DNA from 4 places in the Halomonas sp. AOP27-A1-41 genome. Region 2 is predicted to be linked to each of the others. Evidence: predicted binding sites of a transcription regulator. Region 2 holds the regulator's gene; each other region holds the start of a gene.
The links. The regulator FNR, encoded in region 2, switches genes on or off when oxygen is low (the NO sensors DNR and NnrR bind a similar motif). The targets are predictions, from matches to a motif close to TTGATNTANATCAA.
Positions count from the first base shown of each region.

Region 1 (3,211 bases), on a different contig from region 2:
TGTCGCTTAATGGCTCGACAATGCGCTATCTGTTTGATGTCGCCTGTAGCTTGTCCGGTATTAAGGTATTCCCAAGCTTCTCCTGCGATTCACTGGGCGCGACCTATACCATGGTCAGCGAGCATCCCAATATGATCGGGTTGTGTAGTGCCGTAGCGGTAAGCGGTAGAATGCATAAGGATGGGCTGGTTTTAAAGCCGCTACACGAGCCCCAGCTTTCTCAGCGAAGCCTTCAAGTACAGGTGATGGCTGAACGCTACCTGCCTGCTCATATCGAGGCGTTTTTAGTTGTTCTGGAAGAGAGTCTGACGGCCGTTGACTGTTAAGCGCAGGCCCGTTAGATGCCAAGCCACCCATTATGGGTGGCGTGAAAGCGAACTTGCTTAAAACGGGCCGTAGTTAATCGCAACGGCAACCCCGACAAACGCGCCGCCGATGACAATCCAAATCAATACCAGTGGTAGCACGAATTTGAACCACTCCACGTAAGAAACGCGGGCGATCGCCAGGCACGCCATCAAGGTGCCAGAAAGCGGAGTAATAATATTGGTAACGGCATCGCCCAGCTTGAAGGTGATGAAGGTCGACTGGCGGGTGACTTCCAGCATATCGCCAATCGGAACCATAATTGGCATCACGATAGCGGCCTGGCCGGTACCCGAAGTAATCAATCCGTTAAATACCAGGTTAAACACGTATAAAAGCTCCATGGCGACAATCTTGCCATGGCCATCTAAAGAGCTTGCGACGCTATGTACGAGGGTGTCGATGAGCTGTGCTTGTCTAAGCAGTACGATGACAGCGGCGGCGACACCCACAACCAATGCACCGTACATGACTTCGCTTGCGCCATTCATCAGGCGTTTTACAAAATCGTTGGGAGACATTCTGCCGATCAGTGCCGTGGCGATCCCCACCATTAAAAACGTGGCAGAGAGTTCAGTGATTCCCCATCCGAAGTTAAAACCGCCGTACAGAAAAAACACAAAGGAAGCGGCAAATATCAGCAGCACTAACTTATGCGAAAAGGTAAAGGGCGGCAGGGCGCCAGGCTCATGTGTGGCTTCGGTGTTATCAAAGGCGTCTGCCCCCATCACGCTATGAGCCGGGTTCTGCTTGATACGTTTGGCATAGCGGCAGATGTACACCGTGGTAACGGCCAAAAAGACAATAAAGATAACGCCACGATATATAAATCCGGAAAACAGCGGTAGCTCGGCAATGGTTTGCCCGGCAACGGTAACGGTCGGGTCAAAAACGCCTGCACCGAAGCCTGCGTAGGAGCCTAAAAAGATAATGGCCACGCCTACAACGGGGTCAAGCTTCATTGAGCGGGCAAGAAACAGTCCGATAGGAATAAAGGCAATGGCCAAGTTGGCACCTACCCCAACCGATGCAAGCGTTGAGAACGTAGCGCAAAAGATAAAAATAAGAACGTTTCGACGACCATTGGCCTTGCTAATGAGTTGGTGAATACCTGCGCTGATGGCGCCTGTTGACTCAATCACCTTGAGCACGCCGCCGACCATCATGATTAAGAAGATCAGCGGAGCCGCCGCCACCAGGCCTTTTTGAATAGCGGTAAACAGGTCCATTACATTCAGGGGCGCTGCAGTAATGTACTGAAAGCTATCGGTGGCGACCTGCGTCAGGCCATTGTTGTTGGTTCTTTCGTAGCTTCCTGCGGGAATTATATAAGAGGCGAGCAGTACCAGTACCATAAAGCTAAACAGGATGATGAACACATCCGGCATAGGGCGTTTTTTCTTCATTGTTTGTGCCTTTTCTGGCGCGCCTTTACTCAGCTTTGTTGTCATATTCGTCTTCGCGGTCAGAGGGTTATCGTTTTATTGGTGGCGCTACTCTAGGCAGTATGTGCGACTCAAACGCTCAACGACAAGTAAACCGTGTGTATGGCCGAGGGGGTAGGTGGGCCGAAGCGGTTTAGTGTGAGGCGTAGCATCGGGTGGTGACGTTTTGTGTACTTCCACGAAATAGGTTAGGTAGAAGGTCCATAGCGCCTGGTTCGCAGGTGGTGAAAGGGCCACCTTTATGTTGTTTTAAATCAACCTACCAAGGAAGCCCATGGCTAACAATTGTGCATTTATCAAATGTGTTTTCTATTTTAGGCAAGCACGCTTGGTAGTCAGAAGGAAGTATCCGAGCAACCCAATAAAGCCGCTAAACGGTCGATTAAAAATGCCCGCTCAACGATGTTTTATATCGCTGTAGATAACAGGTCTGCAGGCCGTATCGCGCAATTTTACGCGTTAACAGCGCATAGCCAAGCGGCCTGCTACTGTCTATATAGAACCTGCTACTGTCTATATAGAAAAGGTGGGGTTTAGGGTTCGCTCTATTAAGCATGAATAGACGGTGTTACGTATCTAACGGAGGATCATATGCAATCCAACATTGAGCATCGGGGTAGCTGTCTCTGCGGTGAAGTGCAGCTTTTAACTCATTTAGACAGTCACCATGTAGCGGTTTGCCACTGCAGCCTTTGTAGAAAGTGGGGTGGAGGGCCGCTGTTTGCGGTTGAGTCCCAAAACGAGGTGGATTTCCGGGGGGCTGAGCATATTGCTATCTTCAGTTCCTCAGAGTGGGCCGAGCGCGGTTTCTGCAAGCAGTGTGGGACGCATCTGTTTTATCGGTTAAAAGAGGGCGGGCACTATGCTATCCCTGTGGGGCTTCTGGAGGATAACGGCCAGTGGCAGCTTGAGGAGCAGATATTTATTGAGCAAAAACCAGCGTTTTACTCGTTTTCTCAAGCTACCAGAGACTTAACCGGTGAGGAGGTTTTTGCTCAGCATACTGGCAATTAAGAGGTTTCGTGGCCACCGCAAACACTGGCTACCTCCTCTGCCTATGCTTCACTTGGGAGAGATATGGCTCCTTCACTACTTCTGCTCATGGCGGATACGATATTAGTCGTTCATGTGCTGTTTGTTGTCTTTGTCGTCTTCGGGTTGCTGGCTATTTATGCCGGTTATTTTTTAAGGTGGCGATGGGTGCGAAATAAGAAATTTCGTATTTTGCATTTGTCCGCTATTGGGTATGTAGTGGTGCAGTCCTGGTTGGGCGCGGTTTGCCCGCTTACTACGTGGGAAATGGCCTTGAGAGCAGAGGCCGGTACAGCAACCTATACGGGGTCCTTCATTCAGTACTGGTTGCAAAGCCTGCTTTACTACACGGCGCCGGAGTGGGTGTT
Region 1 covers NZ_JBQSXT010000001.1:477,752-480,962, forward strand. The annotation lists gene ACT3TC_RS02130 (LysR family transcriptional regulator) at 1-326, shown strand, start outside; gene ACT3TC_RS02135 (YfcC family protein) at 384-1,772, opposite strand; gene ACT3TC_RS02140 (GFA family protein) at 2,403-2,825, shown strand; gene ACT3TC_RS02145 (DUF2784 domain-containing protein) at 2,889-3,211, shown strand, end outside.
Region 1: the regulator FNR is predicted to act here: its motif matches at 2,056-2,069, upstream of ACT3TC_RS02135 (YfcC family protein).

Region 2 (3,211 bases):
GGCGGTACCCCTCTGTGCCGAGACACTGCATGCGTTTACCGATTTTATTGGCAACCGGCCGCTGGTCGGGTGGCAACTGGACCAGCAGTTTTGCATGCTTAATAGAGCCTTTAGAACGCACCTCGGGTTTGGGTTGCCTAATGTTCAGGTCGATGTGGCCAAACTGCATCAACGCCAATTGCGCCGTTTACACCCGTTGGTGGAGCCTTCCCAACCATTTTCCGAGGCGCTGGCCTGCTGGCAAGTGCCTGCTATCTCGACCCAGAGGTTGTTAGGTAAAGCCACCGCAAGCGCCTTGCTGTATATGCGCTTACAGCGTGATATGACGCAGTCGGGTTAGCTTCTAGCGTAGTGGCGCCTGTGTAGATGGCCGTCTTGATAACCGTAGTTATGACCATAGTTATGACGTGATTTTGCCAGTTGGGTGAACGGCGGGAGTATTGTTAGAATAGCGGCTGCTCCTTCTACCATTGGCAGTGCTTATATCATGCAACACCTTGATCATTTTGACCCCGCCGCGGCAACCGTTGCACCGACGCCTGACCTGCAAGGCCAGCCGGCGCTTGAGGATGCCAAACAGAAACGCGAATTCAACAAGTTGCAAAAGCGACTGCGGCGCGAGGTAGGTAATGCGATTATCGATTACCAAATGATCAATGAGGGTGATCGGATCATGGTCTGCCTGTCGGGGGGTAAAGACAGCTACACCATGCTTGAGATTTTACGCAACCTGCAGCGCAATGCGCCGGTGAATTTTTCACTGGTGGCGGTCAATATGGACCAAAAGCAGCCTGGTTTTCCCGAGCATATACTGCCCCGGTATCTGGAAAAGCTCGGCGTGGAGTACCGCATTCTGGAGCGTGATACGTACTCGGTAGTGAAGGAGAAAACGCCGGAAGGCAAAACGACCTGCGCGCTTTGTTCGCGGTTAAGGCGTGGGTCGCTTTACGGGTTTGCCGAAGAAATTGGCGCCAACAAGATCGCCCTTGGTCATCATCGTGAAGATATTCTGGAAACGCTGTTTCTCAATATGTTCTTTGGCGGCAGCCTGAAGGCAATGCCGCCCAAGCTGCTTTCCGATGACGGCAAGAATGTCGTGATTCGTCCGCTGGCCTACTGTAAAGAGGCGGATATTGCGGAGTTTTCGCGCCTGATGGAGTTCCCGATTATTCCCTGCAACCTGTGCGGTTCGCAGCCGAACATGCAGCGTCAGGTCGTTAAGGAAATGCTGGCCGAGTGGGACAAAAAGCATCCGGGTCGTTTGGAAAGCATGTTTAAAGCGGTCACTAACGTCGCGCCTTCGCAGCTAGCCGACCGCGACCTGTTTGACTTTGCGGGACTGGAAGCCAAACAGGAAGCGCTAATGGCGGGGCGTATTGAAGCATTTAACGTGAGCTAATCACCGGCTCTTCCTCTTCAGCAAGCGCCATAAGCCGCTGCATATCGAGGATGTTAACCTCGCGCCCTGAGACGGCCACCACGTCTTGCTGCTGAAAACGGCTCAAGATACGGCTGACCGTCTCAACCGCCAGCCCCAGATAATTGCCGATATCCGCACGCGCCATTGAAAGCCTAAAGCTGTAAGGCGAGTAACCCCGACGCCGAAAACGCTCTGAAAGCGTCAGTAGGAAACTGGCCAGCCGCTGGTCGGCGGTTTTGCGCGACAACAGGCGCATCATGCGTCGGTCATCACGAAGCTCCTTGCTCATACTGCGGTACAGCTGACCACGAAGCTCTGGTAGCTCCTCTGAAAGCAGGTCCAGCCGGTCAAAGGGGATTTCGCAGATGGTGGTGGTTTCAAGGGCAATCACGCTGCCTGGGTAGTGCTCTTCGTCAATGCCGTCCAATCCGACAAGCTCGCTGGGCAAAAAGAAGTTAGTGAGCTGGTCGTTGCCATTACCTTCGCTGGTTACCTGTTTTAGGCTGCCTGAGCGAACGGCATACACGCTGGTAAAACGGTCGCCTTGACGAAACAGTGTTTCGCCCTTTTTCAGCGGTGCTCGGCGTCTGATGATGGCATCAAACTGCCCCATGCCTTCAAGCTCAAGCGCTAGTGGAAGGCAAAGCGAGCTTAGGCTGCAGGTCTGGCAGCGTGCTTCTTGAAGAAGCGAGCGTCGTTGGCTTGTCGAGGGTAGCATGACTATCTCCCTGTTTCTCTTTTGCCTAAATGGCTATCTACCGCAGGCGTTGATGCCGCCGGTTAAACGATTCTTGAGTAGCGTTGGCCTGAGTGCCCCGGAAGGTAAGCATCAAACGCCATGGCCAGTTGGCGAATCAGTAAACGGCCCATTGGCGTCGCCTCAAGCGTATCATCCAAGCGAACGATTAGCCCGTCCTGTTCAGCAGTGCGTAGGCTTTCCAGCGCACTGGCAAAGTAGTCGTTGGCGTTAACCTGCCATTGCCGGCTAACCGCTGCTAAATCCAGGCGCATATCGCACATTAAACGTTCGATAACGTCGGCTCGTATTAGGTCATCCTGATTTAATCGTACGCCTTTCACGGTAGCCAGTCGACCTTGATCCAGGTTCTCTTCGTAGCTAGCCAGGTCAGTAGGGTTTTGCGCATAGCTATCGCCTATTCGGGAAATAGCTGACACGCCCAGACCGATAAGATCGCATCTGGCATGGCTGGAGTAGCCCTGAAAATTGCGCTGTAGGGTGCCGTTGGCTTGGGCAACCGCCAGGCTGTCATTGGGTTTGGCAAAGTGATCCATCCCAATATGTTGATAGCCCGCAGCGGTCAGCATGTCGATGGTCGTACGCAGAATCGAAAGCTTTTCATCCGCACCTGGCAGGTCATCCACGCTGATACGTCGCTGAGGCTTGAAGCGTTCAGGCAAATGCGCGTAATTAAACACGGATAAACGCGCCGGATTTAACGCGATCACCTGTTCAAGCGTCTTGGCGAAGCTCCTTTCCGTTTGAAAGGGCAGACCGTAGATTAAATCCAGATTCAGCGAGAGAAAGCCCAACCGGTGTGCTTCATCCATTAGTGTTTCGGTAAGCACGCGAGGCTGATGACGGTTAATCGCCTTTTGAACGCGTGGGTCCAGGTCCTGTACGCCAAGGCTCAGGCGGTTGAAGCCCAAAGACTGCAGGTGGCGCAGGGTTAAAACATCGGCTTCGCGCGGGTCGATCTCAATGGCGTAGTCACGCTCTGGTGCGTTTGAAAGACCGAAGCGTGCGTCCAGGCGGTCAATCAAGTCGCCCAT
Region 2 covers NZ_JBQSXT010000002.1:177,977-181,187, reverse strand. The annotation lists gene ACT3TC_RS02995 (DNA polymerase III subunit epsilon) at 1-340, shown strand, start outside; gene ttcA (tRNA 2-thiocytidine(32) synthetase TtcA) at 488-1,399, shown strand; gene fnr (fumarate/nitrate reduction transcriptional regulator Fnr) at 1,386-2,138, opposite strand; gene hemN (oxygen-independent coproporphyrinogen III oxidase) at 2,201-3,211, opposite strand, start outside.

Region 3 (3,211 bases), on a different contig from region 2:
TATGGGCATTTTTGGTGTTACAGAAGTCATTGCAAATGTTGGTAAAGTGGCTCAGATAAAAAATGGTCAAAAAATTACGTTTCGTTCACTTTTACCAACGAAGCGTGATGTTAAAGATAGTGTGTTTCCTATATTAAGAGGTACTGGAATAGGTACCGGGATTGGCATATTGCCAGGAACGGGCACGTCAATAGGATCTTTTATAGCCTATGCCTTGGAGAAAAGAGTTTCTAAGGACCCTTCCAAATTCGGCAAAGGGGCGATAGAAGGTATTACTGCGCCTGAAAGTGCAAATAATGCAGCAGCTCAATCTGCTTTTATACCTACTTTAACCTTGGGTATTCCCGGTGATGCAGTTATGGCTCTTATGCTCGGCGCGCTTTTAATCCACGGCATCACGCCAGGGCCTAATGTTATTTCAGATAACCCTGATTTGTTTTGGGGGTTAGTTGTTAGTTTTTTAATTGGTAATTTACTTCTTTTGATACTTAATATACCGATGGTGGGGTTATGGGTTCGCTTGTTGAAAATACCTTATCCTATACTTTACCCCGCAATTATTCTGTTTATTGTGATCGGTGTTTATAGCATTAATTATGCCAATATGGATATTATGCTAGTGGCTGTGTTTGGCGTTATTGGATGCGTGTTATTAATCTTGGGTTTTGAACCAGCGCCATTGCTCCTTGGGTATATTTTGGGGCCGATGATGGAAGAAAACTTTCGGCGTGCCATGTTGATAAGCCGGGGAGATTTGATGGTGTTTTTAGAAAGACCTGTTAGCGCAACCTTTTTTGCGTTAATAGCACTTTTTTTATGTTGGTCAATCTATTCAGCAATTAAGCAAAGGCGTAGCCCCGTTGAGGGCGAGCTTTAGCGCATTAATTTTAAATTGAGCCTTAAAAGTTGTTTTTAATGCTTGGGAAGTTTTTAGGTTCTGTCTGAAAAGTTGGCGAGTGAAAGCAAGGTAAAATCGGTAAAGAAGCGGAGTTTACTAAAGAGCTAGCTGAGCTGATTTTTACGCTGTATTGCTGAGCCTGGCAATTTTCAGACAGGGCCCGTGGTTCATCTGCACATTGCTGCCTAGTGTTTTTTGATATTAATATTAATTTTCAGTTACTTAGCCAGTTATCAGCTCCACGTTCTGATCGATAACCTTGTCTCATTCAGTACCGTCTTAGGCTAAAGTCTAGAGGAAACTTTGTATGATGTATGACAATGTTGGCTATATGATATTGAAATATTCAACCCGGTACTAAATGACTGAGCCACACGAGTCACCGCTCGTCTAGGTTCGCTTACTGTATAAAAATGAGGAGATTACCATGAACTTTTCCAAAGCGACGCTTAAAGCTTCTATTTCTGACGGCCTGCTTTCCTTCCCTGTAACTGATTTCGATGCTGACGGTAAATTTGATGCTGAAAGTTACCGTAAGCGCCTGCTATGGTTGAAAGATTATGAAGTGACCGCACTCTTTGTCGCTGGCGGTACGGGTGAGTTTTTTAATATTACGATCGACGAGTATCGTGAAATTGTTAAGGTGGCTGTTGAAACCATCGGTGGAGATGTGCCGGTCATTGCGAGTGCGGGCCAAAATGTCGAGCTGGCGAAAGAACAGGTTAAAGCCGCCCAGGAAGCAGGTGCCGACGGCATTTTGTTAATGCCTCCTTATCTTACCGAGTGCTCGCAGTCCGGGATTGTTGATTACGCTGCTAGTGTTTGTGAAGCAACTGAGCTAGGTGTTATCTATTATAACCGTGCTAACGGTTATCTGGGGGTAGATGGTGTCAAGGCGTTAGCCGATCGTTGCGATAACCTGGTCGGATTAAAAGATGGTAAAGGCGATATGCAAACGCTGAACATCACCATCAAAACGCTAGGTGACCGTTTGGCCTATGTGGGCGGCGTGCCAACGGCAGAAATCATTGCTGAAGCTTACTTGGCCATTGGTGTAAGCACCTACTCCTCGGCGGTCTTTAACTTCGTGCCGGAGATGGCCGTGAAGTTTTACAAGGCAATGCGTCAAGGCGACAGTGAGTTCGTTAAGAACGTAACCCGCGAGTTTTTCATTCCTTTCGTTACTTTGCGCGACACCACGCCGGGGTATGCAGTGAGCTTGGTTAAAGCAGGAGCTGGCATCGTGGGCTACCCAGGCGGCAGTGTACGCGCGCCCCTGACTATGCCTAATGATCAAGAGATGGGTCAGCTTAAGCAACTGGTTGAGAAAGCAAAGTCTTTTTAAGTATTTCTGTTAGTTCATGAGGGCTGGCGTTTTGCCGCCCTCGTGATTTTAAAAGCTGACACCTAAAATGGTTACGCGCTGAAGAAGTAGAATGATGGAGAAGTGTTTATGCCAAGTCACAGTACTCCCACAATAACCGAAATGCGGGTCATACCTGTTGCTGGCCGCGATAGCATGCTGCTCAATATCGGGGGGGCGCATTCGCCTTACTTCACTCGTAACCTGGTTATTTTGAAGGATAGCGCTGGCAACGTTGGCGTCGGCGAGGCCCCTGGCGGTGCAACGATTGAACAATCACTTGAGCAGGCAAGAGAGCTTGTGGTGGGGCAGTCGATTAGCCGTTTACGCTCTATGGTCTCCTCGCTCAATAATGCGGGCCGTAGCGCTGACTTCGAGGATTTCGGTAAGGGGTCTTGGACCTTTGAGTTGCGCATCAATGCGGTTGCGGCACTAGAAGCCGCTTTGCTTGATCTAATGGGTAAGTTCTTAGGCGTACCGGTTGCTGAGCTATTGGGTAACGGTAAGCAGCGCGATAGCGTCGAAGTGTTGGGATACTTGTTCTTCATTGGCGATGGTCACGCCACGCCGCTCGACTTCCGCCGCGGTACAGGTGGGGTAAGTCATGAGTGGTATCGCCAGCGCGATGAAGCGTCGATGACACCCCAGCGTATTGTAGAGTTGGCTCAAGCCGCTCATGATCGTTACGGCTTTAAAGACTTCAAGCTCAAAGGTGGTGCACTGCCGGGTGAGCAGGAGATAGAAGCGGTCAAGGCGCTGCATAAAGCTTTCCCTGACGCGCGCACCACGATCGACCCGAACGGCGCTTGGTCGCTAAATGAAGCCATTCATCTCTGTAAGGATCTGCATGGCGTCATTGCATATGCAGAAGATCCGTGCGGTGCTGAGCAAGGCTTTTCAGGTCGAGAGATTCTTGCTGAATTTCGTCATGCTACCGGGTTACCTGTGGC
Region 3 covers NZ_JBQSXT010000004.1:90,621-93,831, reverse strand. The annotation lists gene ACT3TC_RS04620 (tripartite tricarboxylate transporter permease) at 1-877, shown strand, start outside; gene kdgD (5-dehydro-4-deoxyglucarate dehydratase) at 1,326-2,243, shown strand; gene ACT3TC_RS04610 (enolase C-terminal domain-like protein) at 2,352-3,211, shown strand, end outside.
Region 3: the regulator FNR is predicted to act here: its motif matches at 1,206-1,219, upstream of kdgD (5-dehydro-4-deoxyglucarate dehydratase).

Region 4 (3,211 bases), on a different contig from region 2:
CTTGAGGTAGTTAATGTCATCGCGCGTTTGCATACCGTCATCCAAGCGCTGGTGAGCGCCACGGGACTCACGCCGCTCCAGTGCACCAAGGCAAGATGCCTCGGCAATATCCAGCCCGTAGCCAAGCTCAATGCACTCAAGCAACTCTGTGTTGAATATTTTGCTGGTGTCGTTGACACGAATCTTCTGATAGCGCGCCCGCAGTTCACGAATCGTCTCCAACGACTGCCGCATACCCTCTTCGGTACGATAAATACCGCAGCCACTCTCCATGGCCTGCACCATGGCATGCTTAAGCGTCACCCACGTCTCGCCGCTGCCCTCGCCATCACAAAGATGCGCTAGTTTTGCCTGCTGATGGGCAGCCTGGGTTTCCAGAAGGTGCATGTCTGCCCACTCGGTTTGCGCCGCGCGCTGGCTTGCCTGCTCCCCCGCTAAACGACCAAACACCAGTAGCTCAGTGAGCGAGTTGGAGCCTAAGCGATTAGCACCATGCAGCCCAACAGAGGCGCATTCACCCGCCGCATAAAGCCCGGCAACCGACGTTTCACAGTAGGGATTGGTTTCAATACCGCCCATGGTGTAGTGCACCGCCGGGCGGATAGGGATCGGCTCTTTGACCGGGTCAACGTTAATGTAGGATTTAGCCAGCTCGCAGATAAAGGGCAGGCGCTCAAGAAGGTAGGCTTCGCCCAAGTGGCGCAGGTCAAGATAGACCACATCGCTATCGCCAAAGGTGCCAGTGCGGCCCGCCTGCTGCTCCTGCCAAAAGGCCTGTGAGAGCTTATCGCGAGGGCCCAGCTCCATGTACTTGTTTTCCGGCTTGCCCAGTGGGGTTTCCGGGCCCAGCCCGTAATCCTGAAGGTAGCGGTAGCCATCCTTATTGAGCAAAATACCGCCTTCTCCACGACACGCTTCGGTAATTAAAATGCCGGAGCCGGGAAGGCCCGTGGGGTGATACTGAACAAACTCCATGTCCCTAAGCGCCACACCGTGGCGATAGGCCATCGCCATCCCGTCGCCAGTCACGATCCCTGCGTTGGTATTAAAGCGAAACAGGCGCCCGGCACCTCCTGTTGCCAATATCACGGCTTTGGCGCGCAGCAGAATAAGCTCGCCGGTGGCCACTTGAAGGGCAATTACGCCGATGACAGCCCCTTCGTGCACGGCAAGATCAAGGACGAAATACTCATCGAAGCGCTCAATTTGGGAATATTTGAGCGAGGTTTGAAACAGGGTATGCAGCATGTGAAAGCCGGTTTTATCGGCGGCAAACCAGGTACGTGCGGTTTTCATGCCGCCAAAGCGGCGTACCTGCACATTACCATCCTCCTTGCGGCTCCAGGGGCAGCCCCAGCGCTCCATCTGCACCAGTTCCTGGTAGGCATGATGCACAAAATAGTCCACCACGCCTTGCTCAACCAGCCAGTCGCCACCCGACACAGTGTCGTCAAAATGCGCCTGATGCGTATCCTCCTCGCTGGTTACCGCCGCCGCACCGCCCTCAGCGGCAACGGTATGGGAGCGCATAGGATAGACCTTGGAAATCAGAGCGATGCTTTGAGAAATGCCCTGTGCCTTGGCGCTTTCTGCCGCGGCGATAGCGGCACGCAAGCCTGCGCCGCCTCCACCCACAATCACGATATCGAAATCTCGATGCTGCATGATGCTCCCTTTCTGTAGCCAGGCCAAAGGCGGTAGTGGCGACACGCTTCGATGCGGTGTCTTTTGGTTGAACTTATCACACTCCAGGTACGTGCTATCCCCACATGCCAGGCTCTATTGACGCATATCAAGAAATACACCTTTAAGACAGGCGATGCTTTAACAAGAGTAGTTAAGTTTAATTTCTCATTTATTAATTTTAATAAAGAATTCCAACTACAATTTTTAACTATTAGTCGCTATCGCCATTCTCTGCAACGTATGTAACCGCAAGCAGATGAAAATCAACCGCGATAGCAGTGAAGAGATTCGGCTGCTTTCGCAGCCAATAAGAGGGGGGCAGCTTGATATGAACAGTAGCGTGCAATCGGCATTTGACTGGAAGTTGTTGGCGCCGCTTGTAGTGGCCATTATCGTTGCGTTGATACCCACGCCTGAGGGGGTTGCCCCTCACGCTTGGTACTTCTTCGCTATTTTTCTGGGCTGTGTGGTTGGGCTGATTTTTGAACCCTTGCCAGGCGCGGTCATTGGGTTAATCGGCGTGACTCTGGTGGCGCTGCTCTCCCGCTGGGTGCTGTTTTCACCCGAACAGCTAGCGACCGAAGGCTTTAATGCTGCCAACCAGGCCTTTTCATGGGCAGTTTCGGGCTTCACCAACTCGACTGTATGGCTGATTTTTGGCGCGTTTATGTTCGCGCTGGGGTATGAAAAAACCGGGCTAGGCAGGCGCATATCACTTTGGCTGGTCAAGGCCATGGGCAAGCGCACATTAACGTTGGGCTACGCGGTAATGATCGCCGATGCGGTGCTGGCGCCTTTTACACCTTCCAACACGGCGCGTAGCGGGGGCACCATTTATCCGGTCATTCGCAATCTGCCGCCGCTTTACGACTCCCAGCCCAATGGCCCCAGCATGAAGCGCATGGGCAGTTTTCTGATGTGGACAGCGATCACCTCTACCTGTGTGACCAGCTCGCTGTTTCTAACCGCGCTTGCCCCCAACCTGTTGGCCATTGCTCTGACAGAAAGCGCTACCGGTATCCATATTAACTGGGGGCAGTGGTTTATCGCCGTAGCGCCCGCTGGCATTCTGCTGCTGTTGCTGGTCCCACTGCTCTGTTACTGGCTCTGCGCGCCAGAAGTGAAAGCCGGTGAAGAAGTGTCCAACTGGGCGCGGGATGAGCTGAACAAACTGGGGGCGCTTACTCGCCACGAGATACTGCTGGTCGTCATGGTCGTCTCTGCGCTACTACTGTGGATTTTTGCGGGCGATGTTGTGTCCGCCTCCCTGGTAGGCCTGGTGGTGATTTGCTGCATGCTGCTGACCGGTATCGTGAGCTGGAACGATATCCTCGACAATCGAGCCGCCTGGAATACCTTTGTGTGGTTTGCAACGCTGGTGGCGCTGGCAGGCGGGCTAAGCCAGGTCGGATTCGTCAACTGGTTTGGTGGCGTAGTGGGTGAACAAATCAGCCACTTTAATCCCGTCATGGCGATGGTGGCGCTCACGGTGATCTTCTATCTCCTGCACTACCTATTTGCCAGC
Region 4 covers NZ_JBQSXT010000003.1:178,224-181,434, forward strand. The annotation lists gene frdA (fumarate reductase (quinol) flavoprotein subunit) at 1-1,665, opposite strand, end outside; gene ACT3TC_RS04050 (anion permease) at 1,943-3,211, shown strand, end outside.
Region 4: the regulator FNR is predicted to act here: its motif matches at 1,783-1,796, upstream of frdA (fumarate reductase (quinol) flavoprotein subunit).